DNA from 3 places in the Rhizobium sp. AG207R genome. Region 1 is predicted to be linked to each of the others. Evidence: predicted binding sites of a transcription regulator. Region 1 holds the regulator's gene; each other region holds the start of a gene.

Region 1 (7,292 bases):
CCGCCGGTCGAACCGCCCTGCCCACCAGGCTGCTGCACGGAATGGGTCGCATCGAAGATGACGGGCGCGCCCATCGCCGCCATGATCGGCAGCGAGCGCATATCCGAGACCAGCGTGTTGTAGCCGAAGGAGGCACCGCGCTCGCAGAGAAGAATATTCGGGTTGCCGCTGTCGTTCAGCTTGGCAAGCACGTTCTTCATGTCCCACGGCGCCAAGAACTGGCCTTTCTTGACGTTGACCACGCGGCCGGTCTTGGCGGCTGCAACCAAAAGATCGGTCTGGCGTGACAGAAAAGCAGGGATCTGCAGGATATCGACCGTCTTGGAAACGATGGCGCACTGCTCTTCCGTATGGATATCGGTCAGAACCGGAAAGCCATATTCCTTCTTCAGGTCTTCAAAGACTTCCAGCGCCTTTTCCAGGCCGATGCCACGCTTGCCTGACAGCGATGTGCGGTTCGCCTTGTCGAAGGAGGACTTGTAGACAAGGCCGATGCCCAGCTTGCCGCAAAGTTCCTTCAGGACGCCGGCAACCATGAACGCATGGTCGCGGCTTTCCATCTGGCAGGGGCCGGCAATCAGCGACAGCTTTGCAGTATTGGAAAAGAGGACCTTGGAGGCACCCTCGCCGACGGTGACTTCCGAATTCGTGCTCATATTATCTCCTCAAAGGCGAACAATGCGCCCTGACCGGGTGCCAACCTCGCCAATAGACGATTGTTCTTACGCGTATAGGTGACGCCGTTAGCAGTGAAATGCGACGATGTCACGGAAAGATCGCGCGTTTTGAAAAGGATTGCACGTGCTCTGAGCCCCGGATCATTCGTGCGAACAGGTAGATCATAGAATGCCTCCATTCCTTCCGGCGTCAAAATCTCCAGATCGGCATTGGCGGCCTTGATCGTCAGGCCAAAGGAATGCTCCATAATGCGCGGGCCACCGACAAGCTCCTCGAAGAAGCCGCGATAGGCCGCCGGCTTCGGCGCGCAAAGCGCTACCCGCGCGATACCAGTCACGCCGTTTTCGTGACGCTCGAGCACACTGCGGTCAGCCGGCAGCGGATTGATGCGCTGACAGCAGAAAGCGAGAAAATCCGGCGCGCGCAGATCGGCGGCGAAGGCAAGACGAAAACCGGCCGTGGTTTCCGTTCCATCCGGCATCTTCATGGGACGGGAGAAATCCAGCATCTGCCCCGCCGAAATCGCAGCTGCTTTGAAGCGCTCGTCATCCGCCACCGCGTCATCCGTACCGAATACCACGGCCGAAAAGCCATTTTCGCCGACCCGGAAGCGATAGGCTTGATCGCGGGCAACAAAAACATTGCCATCCATGATGCTCTTCTCGCACTGCTCCGCAGACGCGACGCCCAGAGGTTCGAGATAGGTTTTATCGGCAAGGAAGACGCAGGCATTCTGCGTGCCAAAGGGATGGCGCGCATCTGGAGCCACTGTAAAACCGAGCTTGCCGAGGCGCTCGCGTGCCAGAGCGATATCGACGGTCGGCAGCACGAGATGATCCAGCGGATGCGGAGACGAAATCATGGCTTCTCCTGTTTGCTTGCCGAAGCAGATTTGCGCCCATCCCCCGCGCAATTCAAGATGGAAGCATGGAACACCCGGAGCACACGACATGGATCGAAGGCAATCTCGCAAACGTGATTGCTGATTCTCTGCCATGGCTGGCTCATGCAGCCGCGCGGCACGTTCATCCAAATGCTCGGCGCACGGGCTGAACGACAAAGTCTCGGAAGCGAGTAGAGCGGCATTTCTCTTATTTTTCTGCAGGTTAACGGAGACACAGCGCGCCGATGTTCGGAGCCGATCCATTCGCAAATGGTAATTATTTAACTGACCTCACAAGGCTTTACCGAAATTTAAGTACTTGCGGAACACATATGGAACATATAGTGTCCGTTCTGGATTTGTTTCACAGCTTTTCTTGATTCTGGGGTTCCAAGACGATGTTGACGCGCAAGCAGCAGGAACTGCTTCTCTTCATTCACGAACGCATGAAGGAATCCGGGGTTCCGCCATCTTTCGACGAGATGAAGGATGCACTGGATCTGGCATCGAAATCCGGTATTCATCGCCTGATTACGGCACTGGAGGAGCGGGGCTTTATCCGCCGGCTGCCGAACCGGGCCAGAGCGCTCGAAGTCATCAAGCTTCCCGACGCCTATAATCCGAGCCTGCAGCAGCGCCGCGGCTTTTCTCCGAGCGTTATCGAGGGCAGCCTCGGAAAGCCGCAGCCCGTTGCCCCGCCCGCTCCGTCGAAGGTGGCAAATGACGATCACAATAGCTCGGCGTCGGTGCCCGTGATGGGCCGCATCGCTGCCGGTGTTCCGATCTCGGCCATCCAGAACAATACGCACGACATTACCGTTCCCGCCGACATGCTCGGATCCGGCGAACATTATGCGCTTGAAGTTCGAGGGGATTCGATGATCGATGCCGGCATCTTCGACGGCGATACGGTCATCATCCGCAATTCGACGACGGCCAATCCCGGCGACATCGTCGTGGCGCTGGTCGATGACGAAGAGGCGACACTGAAGCGCTTCCGTCGCAAGGGTGCTTCCATCGCGCTTGAGGCTGCAAACCCGGCATACGAAACCCGCATCTTCGGACCGGATCGCGTGAAGGTCCAAGGCAAGCTCGTTGGCCTTATTCGCCGCTATCACTGACCGGTGAATTGTCGATGGCGGGTGACGTGGGCGCAATTGGCGCGTCGAATTTGCCGGTGCGCCAATCGTAGGTTCGATGCCTGGTCCAGGGACGCTGCGGGTTCTCGAATGCGGTTGAGAGGATGGGCTTGTCTCCGGTAAGCACCATTTCGATGGAGCCGGTTTTACGCAATGTCGCACCGGTTATGAGCATCGCTCCGGAACGGCAATGGTCGAGCCGTAGCCGGATTGGCGTCACGATAATGTTCCCCGTGTCGCAAGCCGCAGGCAGGTAGGCCGCGTTTTCGATAGTGACCAATATCGCGCCGTTTTCAAGCATGGCCGCGCACCATGCTCCTTTCTGGCAGGCGAAACTGCCTTGCATGGTGCGGTCCAAGGCTTCTTCCATTGCGATACGGACCGCCTTCTGTTCTTCACTGTTCAATCGCTTATAACGATCTGCCTTGCCGATTTGTGGAAGTCGGCTGTCAGCCGGGAGCATGGTCGGAGGCTGATGGTCCGCCGCAACCAGTGCCTTTTGCCATTGTTCGAAAATAAAGGCCTGCGGTCTCTCGCGATTGGTCGCGAGTATATTGTCCTGGCGCAATGCGACTAGGACGCCATCTTCGGAGATCATCAGGTCGGGTTTCGGTACGCCAGATCCGAATGCCGCCAAGCCCATGGACAAGAGCGATAATAGCAGGCCCAGATGACGAAGCCGGGTCCGCAATATGCTCATGATCAGGAAGCCGATAATGAATGTCGGCATCAGCCAGGCCGGCTGGCGACCGAAGGTAATGTCGCCTCCCCAACCAGCTACGGTTCTTGCGATCACGATAACGAGTTCCAGTCCCTCGCCGGTTACTTTCCAGAAAGGCCCGTCGAGACCGAGCGGCATGAGCAGCATCGCCGCCATGCCGAATGGCATGACGATAAAGGAGACGATGGGCATAGCAGCGAGATTGGCGGCGAGCCCATATGTCGCCAACCGGTGAAAATGCTCGATCGAGAAGATAGCCGTCGACGCGCCGCCGATGAACGAGGTCGACGTCACGCCTGCGAAGAAGCGCATGACGAACAATAGCGGACTCAATAGACGGACGCGCGGCAAAATGTTTTCGCGATGCCGCCGCCGCTTCCATAGCGAATAGCCCGACACCAGCGCCAGTGTCGCCGCATAGGACATCTGGAAGCTCGGACCGAGGACTTGCGACGGCGACAGTACAAGAATGATGATCGCTGAAAGTGCGACATTGCGCAGACTGATCGATGGCCGATCGAAAAGCACGGCCACAAGCATGATCGCCATCATGATGAAGGCCCGCTCGGCGGATACACCGAAGCCGGAGATGAGATAATAGGCAGTTACAGTGAGAAGCGCACCGAGGGCTGCGAACTTCTTGGTCGGCCAGGCCTGCGCGACACCGGGAAACAGGCTGAACAAGTAGCGTAGGCCGATGTAGAAAATGCCGGCCGACAACGCCATGTTCAGACCGGAAATTGCAATGATATGGGTCAGGCCGGCAATTCTCAGCGCTTCCGTCGTATTCTTGGAGATTGCGCGTCTCTCATCGGTGACAAGCGCCGCGGCAAAGGCGCCGGTATCTCCCGGCAAGGTTTGCCTGATCCTGTCGCCTATGCTGTTGCGCAGGCCAGCAAGCCAAATATCGGCCGCATCCAATAAGGAGCCGGCCGCGTTGTCACCGGATGGCGACAGCAATTCCGGTGTTCCGTAGGCAAAGCCGTTCGCACCGATACCGTTGAAATAAGAACTGAAGGCGAAATCGTTGAGACCAAGCAAGGCCGGTCCGGCCGGCGGCGTCAACCGCGCCCTACCCTGGATGCGATCACCGAGATCGAACGGCTCCGCCTGCTTGCGCACGAAGATCGTAACCCGCTGCGGCGCGCGGCGAATGGAAGGTTTTTCCGTTGCCTCGACGCGAACGACATAGCGCCAGCGTCCATTGTCATAGGATTCCCGTCGTTCGATCTGACCGGTCACGGTCGTGGTCACGGCCGAATCGAGCATGACGGTAGAAACCCGCCAGCTCTCGCATTGCGCCAGCGCCATGCCCAGGCAAAGGAGCATGCCTGCCAAAAGCAGATGGCGAAACAGCCTGCCTGCCTCCTGCATGAGCGCGAAGCCGCTGGTGAAGACCAACAGGCCTACAAGAACAGCCTGTGGAGGCGGATCGCTGCCAGCCTTGAACCAGAAAATTGCACCAAGGCCCATATAGATCGGCGCAAGCAGGACCGCGCGACCATGGGCCGCCTCCTCTTCGATCAATCCGAAGGTGCCAAGCCGAATGCGGCTTGATACCCGCAATAGCCGGGATGTCAGCCGCGTCTGGTCCTGCGTCCGTTCCCGTCGCGGCACTTCGGCGGGCAAGATATTCGTGGCAACAACAGGGCGAGGCTGCGAGAGCGCAGCAACGTCCCCACCCTCTTTCCGCTGCTCGGATGCCTCCAAATTAGGCACTCGCCGCCGTCCCCACGCAAAACTACAGCTTTTGCGCGATTTTTGCCGTTAGCAGGCGATGAATTCAACCAAAATCGACGCAAACAGGGCTCAATTGGGCCGGTTTCGCCGCCTAGCATAATTAGAGGCGCTTCTGCAGTGCCCAAAAGTTGATACTGCATTGCACAATTCAGCGTTAGGATAACTTGGCATTAGGCTCGGGATCATATAGCTAGTCGGTAGTCGCTTAACCTTTTGGCGCTTTTTATGGCGTCAATCCCGCCAAATCTTGGAGGATCAGCATGACGGAACAAAGCGCGAAACTAACTTGGGGTGAAAAGACGGTGGACCTGCCGGTCAAGACCGGAACCATCGGCCCGAGTGTCATTGATATTGGTGCCCTTTATAAGAACACCTCCACTTTCACTTACGATCCTGGTTTCACCTCCACCGCGTCGTGCGAGTCGAGCATTACCTACATCGATGGCGACGAAGGCGTTCTGCTGCACCGCGGCTATCCGATCGATCAGCTGGCCGAACACGGCGATTTCCTCGAAGTTTGCTACCTCCTTCTCTACGGTGAACTGCCGACGGCAGCGCAGAAGAAGGACTTCGACTATCGCGTGACCCACCATACGATGGTGCACGAGCAGATGTCGCGCTTCTTCACCGGCTTCCGCCGCGACGCACATCCGATGGCCGTCATGTGCGGCTGCGTTGGCGCGCTTTCCGCCTTTTATCACGACTCGACCGACATTACGGATCCGCACCAGCGCATGGTCGCAAGCCTGCGCATGATCGCCAAGATGCCGACGCTCGCCGCCATGGCGTACAAGTACCATATCGGCCAACCCTTTGTTTACCCGAAGAACGATCTCGACTACGCGTCGAACTTCCTGCGTATGTGCTTTGCGGTTCCGTGCGAAGAATACGTCGTCAATCCGGTGCTTGCCCGCGCCATGGACCGCATCTTTATCCTGCATGCCGATCACGAGCAGAACGCTTCGACGTCGACGGTTCGTCTGGCAGGCTCTTCCGGCGCCAATCCGTTTGCCTGTATCGCTGCAGGCATTGCCTGCCTCTGGGGACCGGCTCACGGCGGCGCCAACGAAGCTGCGCTGAACATGCTGAACGAAATCGGCACGGTCGACCGCATTCCGGAATTCATCGCCCGCGCCAAGGACAAGAACGATCCGTTCCGCCTGATGGGTTTCGGCCACCGCGTCTACAAGAACTACGACCCGCGCGCCAAGATCATGCAGAAGACGGCGCACGAGGTTCTCGGCGAGCTCGGCATCAAGGACGATCCGCTGCTCGACATCGCGATCGAACTGGAGCGTATCGCTCTGACCGATGAATATTTCATCGAGAAGAAGCTGTATCCGAACGTCGACTTCTATTCCGGCATCACGCTGAAGGCTCTCGGCTTCCCCACGACCATGTTCACCGTTCTGTTCGCTCTTGCCCGCACCGTCGGCTGGATCGCTCAGTGGAACGAAATGATCGAGGATCCGCATCAGCGCATCGGCCGTCCGCGCCAGCTCTACACCGGCGCTCCGCTGCGCGAATATGTGCCTGTTTCCAAGCGCTAAGCTTCGGTATTGAAACAAAAAAACCGGTCAGAGATGACCGGTTTTTTTATGGGCTAGAACGTCCAGAACAATCTGCGCAGCCTTGTCGCCAGGCGGCTCCTCCGTCTGCATCCGTTCCCAGACCAGATCGTAGCCAGCAAGCATCGCCGCACGCTCCGGTGTGTCGCTCGACAGGCGCTCCATATAACGTGCCAGCATGCCCGGCCGCAGAACATCGTTGATGAGCTCAGGCAGTACAGCATAGTCGGCGATGAGGTTCGGCAAGGCGGCCGTCCAGATCTTGATGCGCGACAGCACGAATTTCGCCAGCCATTCCGTCTTATAGGTCGAGACGACCGGAACGCCCGCAAGCCCCAGCTCCAGGATCACCGTTCCGGAGGCTGCCATGGCGGCATCCGCCTTGGCAAAGGCACTCCATTTGGCATCTTGGCCGACGAGTATATCCGGCTTGACCTGCCAATTGGCGGTCAAAGAGCGAACCACCGCCTCCTGCCGCGGCACGGTCGGCAGCAGAAAACGAACATTATCATTTCTCCGGCTAAGTTCTTCGGTAGCCCGCTCAAAAACCGGAAGGAGTTGCC
Region 2 (7,292 bases), on a different contig from region 1:
GCCGATGCCGCCGTCGCGACCTATGAAAGCGAATTGGCCGCTGCGCGCGCCAAGGCGAATTCCATCGGCGCCACTGCCCGCGATGCCGCCAAGGCCAAGGCCGAAGAGGATCGCAAGGCGATCGAGGCAAGCCTGGCTGAGAAGCTCAAGGCCGCAGAAGGCCGCATTGCTGAAATCAAGGCGAAAGCCTTCGGTGATGTCGGTGCGATTGCCGAGGAGACGGCTAGCGCTGTCGTCGAGCAGCTGGTCGGCAATGTCGCCGGCAAGGCCGATGTCGCCTCTGCGGTTGCAGCCGCCGCCGCCAAGCAGGAGGGGTGATCCATGGAGTTCGCTTTAGACAACACCTTCTTCGCCTTTGTCAGCCTTCTCATCTTCCTCGGCCTGATCGTTTACCTGAAGGTTCCGGGCATGATGGCAAAGTCGCTGGACGACCGCGCAGATCAGATCCGCAACGAGCTGGCGGAAGCCAAGCGCCTGCGTGAAGAGGCCCAGCATCTGCTGGCCGAATATCAGCGCAAGCGCAAGGAAGCCGAGGCTGAGGCAGCACACATCGTTGCCGCAGCTGAGCGCGAAGCGGAAATGCTGACGACCGAGGCTCGCAAGAAGACCGAGGAATTCGTTGCCAACCGCACGGCTTTGTCCGAGCAGAAGATCAAGCAGGCTGAAGCCGATGCGATGAAGGCGGTCCGCTCCGCTGCTGTCGACCTCGCGATCGCCGCTGCTGAATCGGTGCTTGCCAAGAAGGCCGATGGGAACGTCCAGTCCGGTCTCTTCAGCGATGCCGTCAAGGAAGTGAAGACGCGGCTGAACTAAGCCCTGGGAATATCGAAATTCGAAAGAGCCCCGCTTCGGCGGGGTTTTTTATTTCCCTCCTGCTGGCTTGATCATTGCCGGAACCAACAGCAAAATCATGAGATTGAGGAGGGATGGATGCAGGCAGCGACAGGCGGCGAACCGTTTCGTCAAGGCGATCTCATCGTGAGACCGGCTGCGGCATGGACACCCGGCGTCCACGCCTTGCTGGCTGCGCTGCATCGGCACGGATTCGATGCAGCTCCGATTTCGGCTGGATATGACGAGGCCTGGGAGCGGGTAACCTATCTGCTCGGGGATACGGGCGATCTCGATGACTGCATTGATATGCGCGGCGAAATGGCGCTGCGGTCGGCTGCATCGCTGCTGCGTCGCTATCACGATTGTTCCCGCTTGTTCGCAAAGGACCTTGAGGCCGATCACACCTGGCAACTGCCGGCCCGCTCGCCTTGCGAGGTCATCTGCCATGGGGATTTTGCTCCCTACAATGTCGTCCTGAACGATGGCGAAGTGACCGGTATCATCGATTTCGAGGCTGCGCATCCCGGTTCGCGAATGTGGGATCTGGCCTATGCCGTCTATCGCTGGGCGCCGCTGTCCTCCAGCGTCGCCGTCGACGGAATGGACACACTTGCCGCCCAAGTTGGTCGCGCCCGCGTCTTTGTCGATGCCTATGGCCTGTCCATTGCCGAGCGTCCCTCATTGCCTGACGTCATCGTCGAGCGGCTCGAGGCTCTTTTGGCCTTCATGGAACGGGAAGCTGCCCGCGGCATCGAGAGATATCGTCGGAATCTCCACGAGGGACATGACCGCGTCTACAGAGAAGATGTTGCATATATCAGAAAGCGGTCGGCTGAAATCGCCGCGGGGCTGACGGGCTGAGTGCTTAGATGACCTCTTTGCGCAAGGGGCGAAAGCTCATGCGGTGCAGCGGGCAGGGACCATGCTCCTCGATACCTGCACGATGCTGCGCCGTGCCATAGCCGGCATGGGCCGCGAAACCATAGGCCGGAAAAACGACACCAGCACGCGCCATCATTCTGTCGCGTGTCACCTTGGCCACGATCGAAGCGGCAGCAATGGAGAAGGAGCGCGCATCACCTTTGACCACGGCTTTTCCTGGGCAGGCGAGCCCAACAGGCACGTCGAGCCCATCGGTCAACACATAGCTCGCCGGCACGGCAAGCCCGCAAATGGCACGGCGCATCGCATCGAGGCTTGCCTTGCGAATATCGGTCGTGTCGATACGGCCGGCACTCGACGAGGCGATGGACACGGTTGCCGTCGCCAGGATTTCGACGAACAGTTCCTCACGTCTAGCGGCTGTCAGCTGTTTGGAATCGTTTAGCCCGTTCGGGATACGCTCTGGATCGAGAATGACGGCGGCCGCCACGACCGGTCCGGCAAGTGGGCCTCGGCCTGCCTCATCGGCCCCGGCAACCGGCCAATGGCCGGCACGGCGCGCAATCAGTTCCAGCTCGAAAGTGGGGACGAGCGGAACATCCTCGAACAGCATTGGAGAATCGGGTGGTGCACGGCGTGACATGCGGCGAAGCTCGCACACCACCCGATCTCCTGCAAGCCCCCGGTGGATCATGGCGGCGAAGCCAGGGGCTTTTCCAGCGGGTACAGGGAAAACCCGCAGGGATCGTCAGAGCAGCGACAGCTGCACGCCGCTGCCATCCGGCGGCACGAACAGGTCGTCGCGTAGCGCAATATTGCGGCGTGTGAGCGCGAGCCGGCGGGTCGCCATCTCGAAACGGCGGCTGATCTGCCAGGCATAGGGTCCGGCACCCTTCATGCGCTTGCCGAATTCGGCATCGTAATCCTTGCCACCGCGCATCGAGCGGATCAGCGACATGACGTGACGATAGCGATCCGGATAATGCTGCAGCAGCCAGTCGCGGAAGAGCGGGCTTACTTCCAGCGGCAGCCGCAGGATGACATAGCTTGCCTCCAGCGCACCGGCCGCCTTGCCGGCGTCGAGGATACGCTCGATCTCATGGTCGTTGAGCGCTGGAATGATTGGTGCCACCATGATCGAGGTGCGGATCCCCGCCTCGCTCAAAGCCTGGATCGCCTCCAGCCGCCGCGGCGGCGTCGCGGCTCGCGGCTCCATGGTGCGCGCGAGCTTGCGGTCGAGTGTCGTCACCGACAGGCCTACGCGCACCAGGTTCTTGGCGGCCATCTCTTTCAGAATGTCGATATCGCGCATGATCAGCGCCGACTTGGTGACGATGGCAACCGGATGGTTCGCCCGGTTCAGCACTTCGAGAATCTGGCGCATGATCCGCCATTCCTTCTCGATCGGCTGATAGGGGTCGGTATTGGTGCCGATGGCAATCACCCGCGGCTTGTAGCCGGGCTTTGCCAGCTCACGCTCCAGAAGTTTGGCGGCATCCGGCTTGGCAAAGAGCTTCGATTCGAAATCCAGCCCCGCCGACAGTCCCATATAGGCATGCGTCGGCCGTGCGAAGCAATAGATGCAGCCGTGCTCGCAGCCGCGATAAGGATTGATTGATCGGTCGAAGGGAATATCGGGGGATTCGTTGCGGGTAATGGCCGTGCGCGGCTTCTCCACCTGCACTTCGGTTTTGAATGGCGGCAACTCTTCCCAGCTTTGCCAGCCGTCGTCGAAAGCTTCGCGCTGCTGCGGCTCGAACCGGCCGCTCGGGTTCAATCCGGCGCCGCGCCCACGCCGGCGCTCGACGTCGACCCTGAGACCGGCATCGGCGATCAAAGCATTGGCAACATCTGCCGTGTTGGCAGGCGCGAAAGCGGCCTGCCCTGCAAGGGACTGCTCGTTCATCGGTAGCTCCAGGGCGGCTCATGCCATCGCATGCCGCGTCTAAGATGATTAAATTCCTATCCGACAAATGAGAACATTGCAAGAACAAAAATCCGCGACCGTCATTTTCCATCTCATTCACGGGAGGTATTCGGCGGCGCCGGCCGTGAGAATTTCGGCCGCTTATGATGCTTTTCTTAAACGCTCGAGCCTGAGGGTTAGGTGCTGGCAATAAATTATGCGCCGCTCTATAAATGGGCAATGTTGACGGTCATCATCGAATGCCAGGATCACGAACCCGAGCTGGCGCAGACATTGGCGGCATTGGTGGCAGGAGCGGTCGAAGGGCTGGTCAGCGACGTGGTCGTGCTTGATCACGGTTCCAGGGACGGCACATCGAAGGTGGCCGATGCCGCCGGCTGCCGCTTTTATTCGCAGTGGGATATCAAGGATATATTGCGGTCTGCGAGGGGCGAATGGTTGCTGCTGATCGAGCCGGGCGCACGGCCGCAAGCCGGCTGGATCGATGAGATCGCCGAATATGTCTCGCTGAACAAGGTGCCGGCGCGCTTTACAGCATCGCGCGGCTATCGTCGCCCGTTTCTGAAGCGAATCGGCCGTCGTACGGCGCCGCTGGAACTGGGTTTACTGCTTTCCAAGCACCAGGCGATCGCCGTCGCCAGGTCGGGCATGGGGCTGGCGGAGTTCGCCAAGGGACAGAAGGGCCGACGGCTTTCAAGCGAGCTCATTCCGTCCTGGGTGGCACGCGCGGCGCGATAGGGCCTAGAGCATTTCCGCATTTCTTCGAATTGCAAAAACGCTCCATCTTTTTGTTTTTACGCAGCTCCGGACGCAAAATCGCTTCGCACTTTTGCTGGAACTGCTCTAGCGTTCCGCAGATTCCATTTGTAAACGCGCGAATAGCTGCGATAATTTGCATGTGGCGGCACCTTATGCGTGTCGCGTCAGGCGGCCGACCATGAAGATGCCGATATCAGGCGGAACTGGTCAGCGGAACTCTCCTTTTCTGCCGGGATTTCGGCGAAAGGAGGTGCGTTATGAAACGCACGATGCTCTACCGCCTCATGGCAACGATCTTCGTTGCAAGTGCAACTCTTTTCCCCGGCATTGCCGCCGCTCAGGTGACCTTGGCCTGCGCTCAACGCGTCGATATCGTCGCGTTTCTTGGCGACCATCTTTCGGAAAAGCTTTCGGCCGTCGGCAAGCTCGATCAGAGCACGATTGTTGAGATCTACGCCGCCGAGAGCGGCAACTGGACACTGCTGATGAGCGACGTATCCGGCCGGAGCTGCATCATTCTCACCGGCGATTCTTGGGAATCAATTCCTGTTCTGCCGAAGGCATGATCGACGCGCAATATCGCGTTGAGCAGAAGACCTATCTCGAGCCGGCGCCGCGCTTTAGATGCTCGTCGAGGCGCGGCATGATCTCCACGAAATTGCAGGGCATGTGGCGATAGTCGAGTTGCGCCTTCAAGATGCCGTCCCATGCATCCTTGCAGGCGCCAGGCGAACCCGGCAGTACGAAAATGAAGGTGGCATTGACCACACCGCCGGTCGCCCGTGACTGGATCGTCGCCGTGCCGATCTTGTCGTAGGAAATGCGATGGAAGACCTCGGAAAACCCATCCATCCGCTTCTCGAACAGCGGCTCCAGCGCCTCGGGCGTGACATCGCGGCCGGTAAAGCCAGTCCCGCCGGTGGTAATCACCACATCAATCGCATCGTCCTTCGTCCAGGCTTCCACCTGCGCGCGGATGCGCTCCTTGTCGTCTGGCACGATGGCGCGGGCGGCAAGCCTGTGACCCGCCTCTGCAATGCGGGCAACCAGCGTATCGCCGGATTTATCGTCAGCGAGCGTGCGTGTATCGGAAACGGTCAGCACGGCGATGCCGACGGGAATGAAGGATCTTTCGTTGCCTAACGCTGCCATCATGCCTCTCCCGCGATCGTTTCGGTTACCTGGAAATACCAGTCCGGCCGCTGCCTGTGAAGCGAAGCGGCGGCGGCCGTCGCCTGTTCGATATCGTTGAAAATACCGAAGCACGTCGCACCGGAACCGGACATGCGCGTCATGATCGGCCCCTGGCTTTCGATCAGGCCGGAGAGCGCTGAAATCTCACCGCAGATCGAGCGTGCCGGCGGTTCCAGATCGTTGCGCAGGGTCTTGATCGTGTCGATCCATTCGCCGTGTCCCTGCGGCATCTGTGATGGAAACAAGAGCGGCGGATTGTCCTTGCGGGTGAGCTGCCGAAACACATCCGATGTCGAGACGCCGACAAGCGGATTGCCGAGAACCACGGCAAAGGCGGGAAATCCCCGCAGCAGGTCTATCGCCTCGCCAATCCCGCGCGCGACCAGTGGTTGGCTGGCAAGGCACATCGGCACATCGGCGCCGAGTTTCAAGGCGATGGTTTTGACCGTCGCCTCCGGCAGGGTAACGCGCCATAGCCGCATCAGCCCGCGCAAGGTCGCCGCCGCGTCCGCCGAGCCGCCGCCGATGCCGGATGCGATCGGTAGATTCTTTTCCAGATGAATATGGGCAGGGGGGGCATCGAAGCCGGCCGAGTTGACTGCCTGCCGCAAGAGATCGCGCGCCTTGAGAACGAGATTGTCGCCGGCCTCGGCATCGGCCGAAAGCAACGGGCCAAAACGTCCAGAGAGACTGAAATCGTCATCCGCACTTGCGCGAAAGAAAAGACGGTCGCCATGGCGGGCAAAGCTGACGAGCATATCGAGCAAATGATAGCCATCGGCTCGGCGGCCCGTGACATGCAGTGCAAGATTGATCTTTGCGGGCGCTTCTTCCGTGAGGTCGAAATCGCCCGCAGCCAAGATCGTGCTCATGGAAATCTTAGGACTTCTTGTCGACCGGCGCCGGAGCGTTCGTGTCGGGCGAGGGCGCGGGTGCTGGATCGGGCAGCTTGCTTTTGTCAACAGTCTTCGGGTCGTTGTCGAGCGGCGGCAAGCCCTTCTCGACCTTCTCCTTGATCTTCGGAATATCGGCCTCTTCCGGCTTCGAGGCGAGCGCCCGGTTCCACTGATAGACGGCTTCGAGCTTGCGATTGACGCGCCAGTAGGCGTCGCCGAGATGGTCGTTGATCGTCGGATCGCCGGCCTTGAGCTGCGCTGCCCGCTCCAATTCGCTCACCGCATCATCGAAACGGTTGAGGCGGAAATAGGCCCAGCCAAGGGAATCGACGATATAGCCGTCATCCGGCCTCAGATCGACGGCCTTCTTGATCATGTCCAAACCCTGGTCGAGGTTCATGTTCATGTCGACCCAGGAATAGCCCAGATAATTCAGCACCTGCGGTTGGTCCGGATTGAGTTCGAGGGCCTTCTTGAAGTTCGGCTCGGCATCCGCCCATTTCTTCAGCCGCTCATAGGCAATGCCGCGCTGGAAGAAAACCGCCCAGTCGCTGCGCTTCGGCACTGGGCCGATGATCTGCACGGCCTTGTCGTAATTATCGGCCATGGACTGGAAGTCCTTGGCGTCGGAAAGCACGCTGCCGTAGGCGAGATAGCTGCGGACATCGTTGGGATCGGAATCGATCAGTGCCTTCAGATGTTTGCGTGCATCGTCGATTTTACCTGCCTGGGCGAGTGCGAGGCCGAGCTGCAGCTCGGAGATGCGGGCCATCGGCGAATTATCGGGCACCTTCTTGTAG
Region 3 (7,292 bases), on a different contig from region 1:
GTCAGCGATCGCGACGCCTACCGCCGAGGCAACGATATCGACAATGCTGCTATGCCGAAGCCGGCCAATGCCTGACAATACAAGGCATTAAGAGGAAATCCTCGATCGAAGTCATATGCCGCTATTGTAGCGGCATATAGATATCGGTCAGAAGCTCCGTCGGCGGCACGTCGCGCGGATTGTTGATATATTCTTCAAACATGACGGTATCGCGCAGCTGTCGCCCGGAGGCCGGCAGCCATTGTGCATAGAGCCACTGATATGCCCTATGCATGTTTGCGTAAGGCCCTTTGTGGCGCAGCACGGCATATTCGCCACCATCGAGAGAGCGGCGCTCCAGCGGCGCCTCGACTGTTACGCTTTCACCGGCGGTGACACAGGCGTACGACCGCAGCTTCTCTGCCTCCACGGCATCGGGATCATCGAGATAGATGCCGACCATGCGCATGTCAGGCGCGGCAAGGCCGCGAGCAAAGATGGTGCCGAAGAGTGTTTCGAATGCCTGACCGATCTGCATATAGGAGCCGCGATGGGCGACACCGATCAGTGACATCCGGGAAATCGTGCGAAGCGTAACGTCGAACATAACCGTGATCCTTCCTTGGGTACTGGGTTCGAAGATCGTATGGCTTCCCTCATTCCGATATCGCGCCGGCGGCATGCCGTAGACGGATCTGAAGATGCGGTTGAACGATTGGAGGTTGGGATAGCCCGACCGCTTTGCAATGTCGCTGACGGATAGACGGGTGTTGACGAGATCGCCGGCGGCGCGATGCAGCCTCAGCCGCTTGACGGTCGCTGCTGCCGTCTCGCCATAGATCGCCCGATAGATCCTGTGCCAGTGATAGCTGGACATGCAGGCGATCTCGGCGAGTTTTTCCATATCGAGCTCATCATCCAGATGCTCATGGATGTAGGCCGAAACCCGCCGCAGCCGGGTCTCGTAAAGCGTCCACGCCGTGCCGCCACTCATATCAAACCTCTTGCAAATTCGATCGGTCCGACAAGAGCATAACCCGATTTGACAAATCCTGCGGAGTTGTCCGGACAAAGAAAAATGGCGGACACCGAAGCATCCGCCATTCTTGTTTATCCATCGGAGATTAGCGTCTTAGCCGGCAAGCGCCGCCGCAATCGCCTCAACGGCTTCATCAGCTTTGGCGCCATCTGGGCCGCCGGCCTGCGCCATGTCGGGACGGCCGCCGCCGCCCTTGCCGCCGAGCGCAGCCGAAGCGACGCGTACGAGGTCGACGGCGCTGAAGCGGCCGACTAGATCTTCAGTGACAGCGACGACGGCGCTTGCCTTGCCATCATCCGAAACGCCGATCAGCGCAACGATGCCAGAACCGAGACCTGCCTTGGCTTCATCCGCCAGGCCCTTGAGATCCTTGGGGTCGACACCGGAAACCGGCTTGCCCAGGAACTTGACACCGTTGACGTCCCGTACCGCATCGGCCGAACCGCCCTGGCCGCCGCCCATGGCAAGCTTGCGCTTGGCGTCAGCCAGTTCGCGTTCCAGCTTGCGGCGCTCGTCCATCAAGGCTTCGACGCGCGAGACGACGTCGGCCGGCTGGACCTTCAGCGCCGAGGCGAGGCTCTTCACGCGATCGTCCTGTTCGGCGAGATAATCGCGCGCGGATTCACCGGTGACGGCTTCAATGCGGCGTACGCCGGCACCAACTGCGCTTTCGCCGAGAATACGCACGAGACCGATCTGGCCGGTGGCCGAGACATGCGTACCGCCGCAAAGCTCGACCGAGTAGGGCTTGCCGGCCTTGGCCCCACGCACGCCCTGCCCCATCGATACGACGCGCACCTCGTCGCCATACTTCTCGCCGAACAATGCCATCGCACCTTCCGCGATCGCATCGTCGACGCTCATCAGGCGGGTCGTAACCGGCGAGTTCTGCAGAACGATCTCGTTGGCCATATCCTCGACGACCTTCAACTCCTCAGCCGACATCGGCTTGGGATGCGAAACGTCGAAACGCAGACGCTCTGGCGCGACCAGCGAGCCCTTCTGCGCCACGTGGGTGCCGAGCACTTCGCGAAGTGCTTCGTGCAGCAAATGGGTGGCGGAGTGATTGGCGCGCAGGCGCGAGCGCCTGTTATGATCGACCGTCAGGACGACGGCATCGCCGACCTTGATCTTGCCTTCCGACACTTCCGAACTGTGAACGAAAAGGCCCTCGCCCTTCTTCTGGGTGTCGTTGACGGCGAGCTTGCCGTGGTCGCTGGAGATCACGCCGGTATCGCCCATCTGACCACCGGATTCGCCGTAGAAAGGCGTCTGATTGACGACGATCTGCACCTTGTCGCCGGCCGAGGCGCTATCGACTGCAACACCGCCCTTGACGATCGCCTGGATCACGCCTTCAGCAGATTCCGTATCGTAACCCAGGAATTCAGTGGCACCGTTCTTTTCCTTGAGCTCGAACCAGATGGTCTCGGTCGCCTTGTCGCCGGAACCGGTCCAATGCGAGCGCGCTTCAGCCTTCTGGCGCTCCATCGCATCCGTGAAGCTGGAAATATCGACGCCGATGCCGCGGGCGCGCAGCGCGTCCTGCGTCAGGTCGAGCGGGAAACCATAGGTGTCGTAGAGCTTGAAGGCAGTTTCGCCGTCCAAGCTGTCGCCCTTATGCAGGTCCGAAGTGGCATCGTTGAGCAGCGACAGGCCACGTTCCAGCGTCTTGCGGAAACGGGTTTCTTCGAGCTTCAGCGTCTCGGAGGTGAGCGCCTCGGCGCGAACCAGCTCGGGATAGGCGCGGCCCATCTGCTGGATCAGCGCCGGCAGCAGCTTCCACATCAGCGGTTCCTTGGCGCCGAGCAGCTGCGCGTGGCGCATGGCGCGGCGCATGATACGGCGAAGCACGTAGCCGCGGCCTTCGTTCGACGGCAGCACGCCATCGGCAATCAGGAAGGCGGAGGAACGCAGATGATCGGCGATGACGCGATGGCTGGCGCGATGCTCGCCCTCAGCCTTGACGCCCGTTGCCTCTTCCGAGGCTTCGATCAGCGCGCGGAACAGGTCGATGTCGTAATTGTCATGCTTACCCTGCAGCACGGCGGCAACGCGCTCGAGACCCATGCCGGTGTCGATCGACGGGCGTGGCAAGTCGACGCGCTGCTCCTTGGTGATCTGCTCGAACTGCATGAAGACGAGGTTCCAGATCTCGATGAAGCGGTCGCCGTCTTCTTCCGGAGAGCCAGGAGGGCCGCCCCAGATATGATCGCCATGATCGTAAAAGATTTCCGAACAGGGACCGCAAGGACCGGTATCGCCCATTGCCCAGAAATTGTCGCTGGTGGCGATGCGGATGATCCGGTCGTCGGAAAGGCCGGCGATCTTCTTCCACAGGTTAAAGGCGTCGTCATCGGTATGATAGACTGTGACCAGCAAGCGCTTGGCATCGAGGCCGAATTCCTTGGTGATCAGGTTCCAGGCAAGCTCGATGGCGCGCTCCTTGAAATAGTCGCCGAAGGAGAAGTTGCCGAGCATCTCGAAGAAGGTGTGGTGGCGCGCGGTATAGCCGACATTATCGAGGTCGTTGTGCTTGCCGCCGGCGCGAACGCATTTCTGCGCTGTCGAAGCCGTCGTATAGGGACGCTGCTCCAGACCGGTGAACACGTTCTTGAACTGCACCATGCCGGCATTGGTAAACATCAATGTCGGATCGTTGCGCGGCACCAGCGGGCTCGACGGCACGATCTCGTGGCCGTTTTTCTTAAAATAGTCGAGGAAGGTCGACCGGATTTCATTCACACCGCTCATATGGGGCCCTTCAGTCCTGCGCTCAGCAACTTGCATCAAAGTCAGTGGCTTTTATCGTCCGCTCCGGGCGCTGTCCAGCCGCACGAACAAAACCGGCCGCACATCCCTTGGACAATGCGGCCGGTTCCAATTCTTAATCTCGGTCTCAGGTCGGGAACTTCTCCCGAAAATCCTTATTCCCCGGAGGCGTCGCCATCATCGGCATCGGGACCGCCATTCTGCAGGAAGCGGTCGGCGATGAGACCGGCATTCTGGCGGAGCGACAACTCGATTTCACGGGCGAGATCCGGGTTGTCGCGCAGGAAGAGTTTCGCGTTTTCACGGCCCTGGCCGAGGCGCTGGCTATTATAGGAGAACCAGGCGCCGGACTTTTCGACGATGCCGGCCTTGACGCCGAGATCGACCAGTTCGCCGGTCTTGGAAACGCCTTCGCCATACATGATGTCGAACTCGACCTGCTTGAAGGGGGGCGCCATCTTGTTCTTGACGACCTTGACTCGGGTCTGGTTGCCGATCACCTCTTCGCGCTCCTTGACGGCGCCGATGCGGCGGATATCGAGGCGAACCGAGGCGTAGAACTTCAGCGCGTTACCACCCGTCGTCGTTTCCGGCGAGCCGAACATGACGCCGATCTTCATACGGATCTGGTTGATGAAGATCACCATGCAGTTGGACTTGGAGATCGAAGCCGTGAGCTTGCGCAGCGCCTGGCTCATCAGACGGGCCTGCAGGCCCGGCAGACTGTCGCCCATCTCGCCTTCGATTTCGGCGCGCGGCGTCAGGGCCGCAACGGAGTCGACGACGAGAACGTCGATGGCACCGGAGCGCACCAGCGTATCGGTGATTTCGAGCGCCTGTTCGCCGGTATCGGGCTGCGAGATCAGCAGATTCTGCAGGTCGACGCCGAGCTTGCGGGCATAGACCGGATCGAGCGCATGTTCCGCGTCCACAAAGGCGCAAATGCCGCCCTTCTTCTGGGCCTCTGCGATGGTCTGCAGCGCCAGCGTCGTCTTACCCGAGCTTTCCGGCCCGTAGATTTCGATGATGCGCCCCTTCGGCAAGCCGCCAATGCCGAGAGCGATATCGAGGCTCAGAGAGCCGGTGGAAACCGTTTCGATTTCGACCACGTTCTCGTTAGAACCGAGCTTCATGATCGAGCCCTTGCCGAACGACCGCTCAATTTGAGAGAGTGCCGCTTCAAGTGCCTTGCTTTTATCCACCGATTTGTCCTCTACAAGCCGCAAAGAATTCTGAGACATTCGATCCACCTTTAGGTTATTGAAGCCGCTCTAGCAATGTCGCCGCCGATGAGAATTGTGTACTCGATTTGTTCTCATATCGCAAGAGCACAACAAGCGATTGAAAGAAAAAGGTAAAATGAATTTCGTTCTATTTTTGTTTTCTTCTTTCTTCCCAGGCACTTACATGCCAGGAACAGTGAATTGCGAGATGTTTGCGGCTCGCTCGATTCGCCTTTTCGACTGCTGAGGATAACCCTATGGCGAAAAAGATTCTCGTTCTCGGCGGTGCCCATATCGACCGGCGCGGCCGCATTTTCGGCGAGACGGCACCCGGCGCCAGCAATCCCGGCGCATGGTTCGAGGAGCCCGGCGGCGGCGGCTTCAATGCGGCTCGAAACCTCGCTCGCCTCGGCTTCGACGTAAAGCTGATCTCGCCGCGCGGCGGCGATCCCTCCGGCGAAATGGTGGCGGAAGCCGCAAGCCATGCCGGCATCGATGACAAGCCCTTCGTCTTCCTCGATCGCAAGACGCCTAGCTATACGGCGATCCTTGAGAATGATGGCAATCTCGTCATCGCGCTTGCCGACATGGAGCTCTACAAGCTCTTCGTGCCAAGACGCCTGGCGATTCGCGCCGTTCGAGACGCCTTCGAAGAAACCGACCTCATTCTCTGCGATGCCAATCTGCCAGCCGAAACCTTAGGCGCAATTGCGGCAAGGGCCGTCTTTTGCGGCAAGCCGGTCGCTGCTATCGCCATCTCGCCGGCCAAAGTCGTGCGGCTGAAACCGAGCCTTGCCGGCATCGATCACCTGTTCCTCAACGAGGCCGAAGCCGCGGCGCTGACCGAAATCCGTCCGGAGGATCCGCGCGAATGGGTAAATACTTTGCGTGCGCTCGGCCTGCGCAATGGCGTGGTCACCCGCGGGAAACGCCCCCTGATCGCATTCTCGCGTGATGCCATCGTCAGCCTGCAGCCGCCCATTGTCGAGGATGTTGCCGATGTCACGGGAGCGGGAGATTCGCTGGCGTCAGGCGTTCTTTCGGCATTGCTGGCCGGCCACGATCTCGCAGAAGCCGTCCGTCATGGGGCAGCGGCGGCAGCAATCACCGTCCAGTCCCCCTATGCGACGGCAGAAAATCTCTCTCCCGAGCTGCTAAAGGCGGCTTTGGCCCTTGTTCCAGAGGCCGAAATTCTGTCATGAAGCCTGCTCAAGACGCGTATACTGTTTCAGTGAATTGGAAACGACAATGACCCAGCCTATCTCGCCCCTGCTTCCGATCTCCTATTCGAAGGAAGTCGCTGCCGCCAAGCTGCGCGGTGCACCGATCGTCGCCCTGGAATCGACGATCATCACCCACGGCATGCCCTATCCGGGCAATATCGAGATGGCCCGCAGCGTTGAGGCGATCATCCGGCAGGAAGGCGCTGTGCCGGCGACTATCGCCGTCATTCACGGCACGCTGCATATCGGCCTTGAGCCGGAAGAGCTGGAAGCCCTCGCTAAGACGGAAGGTGCGATGAAGGTTTCGCGCGCCGACATCGCCTTTGCGATCGCCGAGCGCCGCACGGGCGCGACCACGGTCGCCGCCACGATGATCGCCGCCGCCCGCGCCGGCATCAAGGTTTTCGCCACCGGCGGTATCGGCGGCGTGCATCGCGGTGCCGAAGAGAGCTTCGATATTTCGGCCGATCTTGAAGAGCTTTCCCGCACCGGCGTCATCGTCGTTTGCGCCGGCGCCAAGGCGATCCTCGATATTCCGAAAACGCTCGAAGTGCTGGAAACCCGCGGTGTTCCGGTCGTCACCTACGACAGCACGGAATTCCCGGCCTTCTGGTCGCGCTCATCCGGGCTCACGAGCCCTTTGACGCTGAACAGCCCCGCTGCGATCGCCAACTTCCAGACGACACGCGAACAGCTCGGTATCGATGGCGGCATGCTGATCGCCAATCCGGTTCCGGAAGCCGACGAGATCCCGCGTGAGGAGATGGAAATCTACATCGAGCGCGCCCTCGACAGCGCGGAACGGGACGAGATCAGCGGCAAGGCGGTTACGCCCTATCTGCTGAGCACGATCTTCGACATTACCGAAGGCCGCAGCCTCAAGACCAACATCGCGCTTGTCGAAAACAATGCGCGCCTGGCCGCCGAGATCGCCGTCGCGCTCGCGGAATAATCAGACAGCAGCTACGAGAGCGGCCGGGCGCGTCAGAAGATCGCCCGGCCCCTTGTTTCAGGTGAGCGTGAACAAGCCCAAGGCGTCGCGCAATTCGGCAAGCG

The links. Region 1 encodes LexA, which represses DNA repair genes until DNA is damaged. Its sites were predicted from a motif close to TGTTCNNNNTGTGTTCNG; they were not measured.
Region 2: a site for LexA is predicted at 3,692-3,709, ahead of JJQ51_RS05915 (PA0069 family radical SAM protein). Genes of this name have one in related genera too.
Region 3: a site for LexA is predicted at 5,158-5,175, ahead of recA (recombinase RecA). Genes of this name have one in related genera too.

The regions. Positions count from the first base shown of each region.
Region 1 covers NZ_JAEPVT010000009.1:132,528-139,819, reverse strand. The annotation lists gene kdsA (3-deoxy-8-phosphooctulonate synthase) at 1-656, opposite strand, end outside; gene JJQ51_RS21900 (VOC family protein) at 653-1,540, opposite strand; gene lexA (transcriptional repressor LexA) at 1,960-2,682, shown strand; gene JJQ51_RS21890 (ComEC/Rec2 family competence protein) at 2,663-5,140, opposite strand; gene gltA (citrate synthase) at 5,422-6,711, shown strand; gene lpxB (lipid-A-disaccharide synthase) at 6,739-7,292, opposite strand, start outside.
Region 2 covers NZ_JAEPVT010000002.1:394,987-402,278, reverse strand. The annotation lists gene JJQ51_RS05935 (F0F1 ATP synthase subunit B) at 1-318, shown strand, start outside; gene JJQ51_RS05930 (F0F1 ATP synthase subunit B) at 322-813, shown strand; gene JJQ51_RS05925 (phosphotransferase) at 931-1,695, shown strand; gene JJQ51_RS05920 (ribonuclease HII) at 1,700-2,359, opposite strand; gene JJQ51_RS05915 (PA0069 family radical SAM protein) at 2,465-3,622, opposite strand; gene JJQ51_RS05910 (glycosyl transferase) at 3,863-4,381, shown strand; gene JJQ51_RS05905 (hypothetical protein) at 4,660-4,968, shown strand; gene moaB (molybdenum cofactor biosynthesis protein B) at 5,000-5,554, opposite strand; gene JJQ51_RS05895 (4-(cytidine 5'-diphospho)-2-C-methyl-D-erythritol kinase) at 5,554-6,468, opposite strand; gene JJQ51_RS05890 (tetratricopeptide repeat protein) at 6,476-7,292, opposite strand, start outside.
Region 3 covers NZ_JAEPVT010000010.1:76,098-83,389, forward strand. The annotation lists gene JJQ51_RS23230 (glutathione S-transferase family protein) at 1-75, shown strand, start outside; gene JJQ51_RS23235 (AraC family transcriptional regulator) at 122-973, opposite strand; gene alaS (alanine--tRNA ligase) at 1,112-3,772, opposite strand; gene recA (recombinase RecA) at 3,946-5,031, opposite strand; gene JJQ51_RS23250 (carbohydrate kinase family protein) at 5,271-6,215, shown strand; gene JJQ51_RS23255 (pseudouridine-5'-phosphate glycosidase) at 6,262-7,188, shown strand; gene trpS (tryptophan--tRNA ligase) at 7,246-7,292, opposite strand, start outside.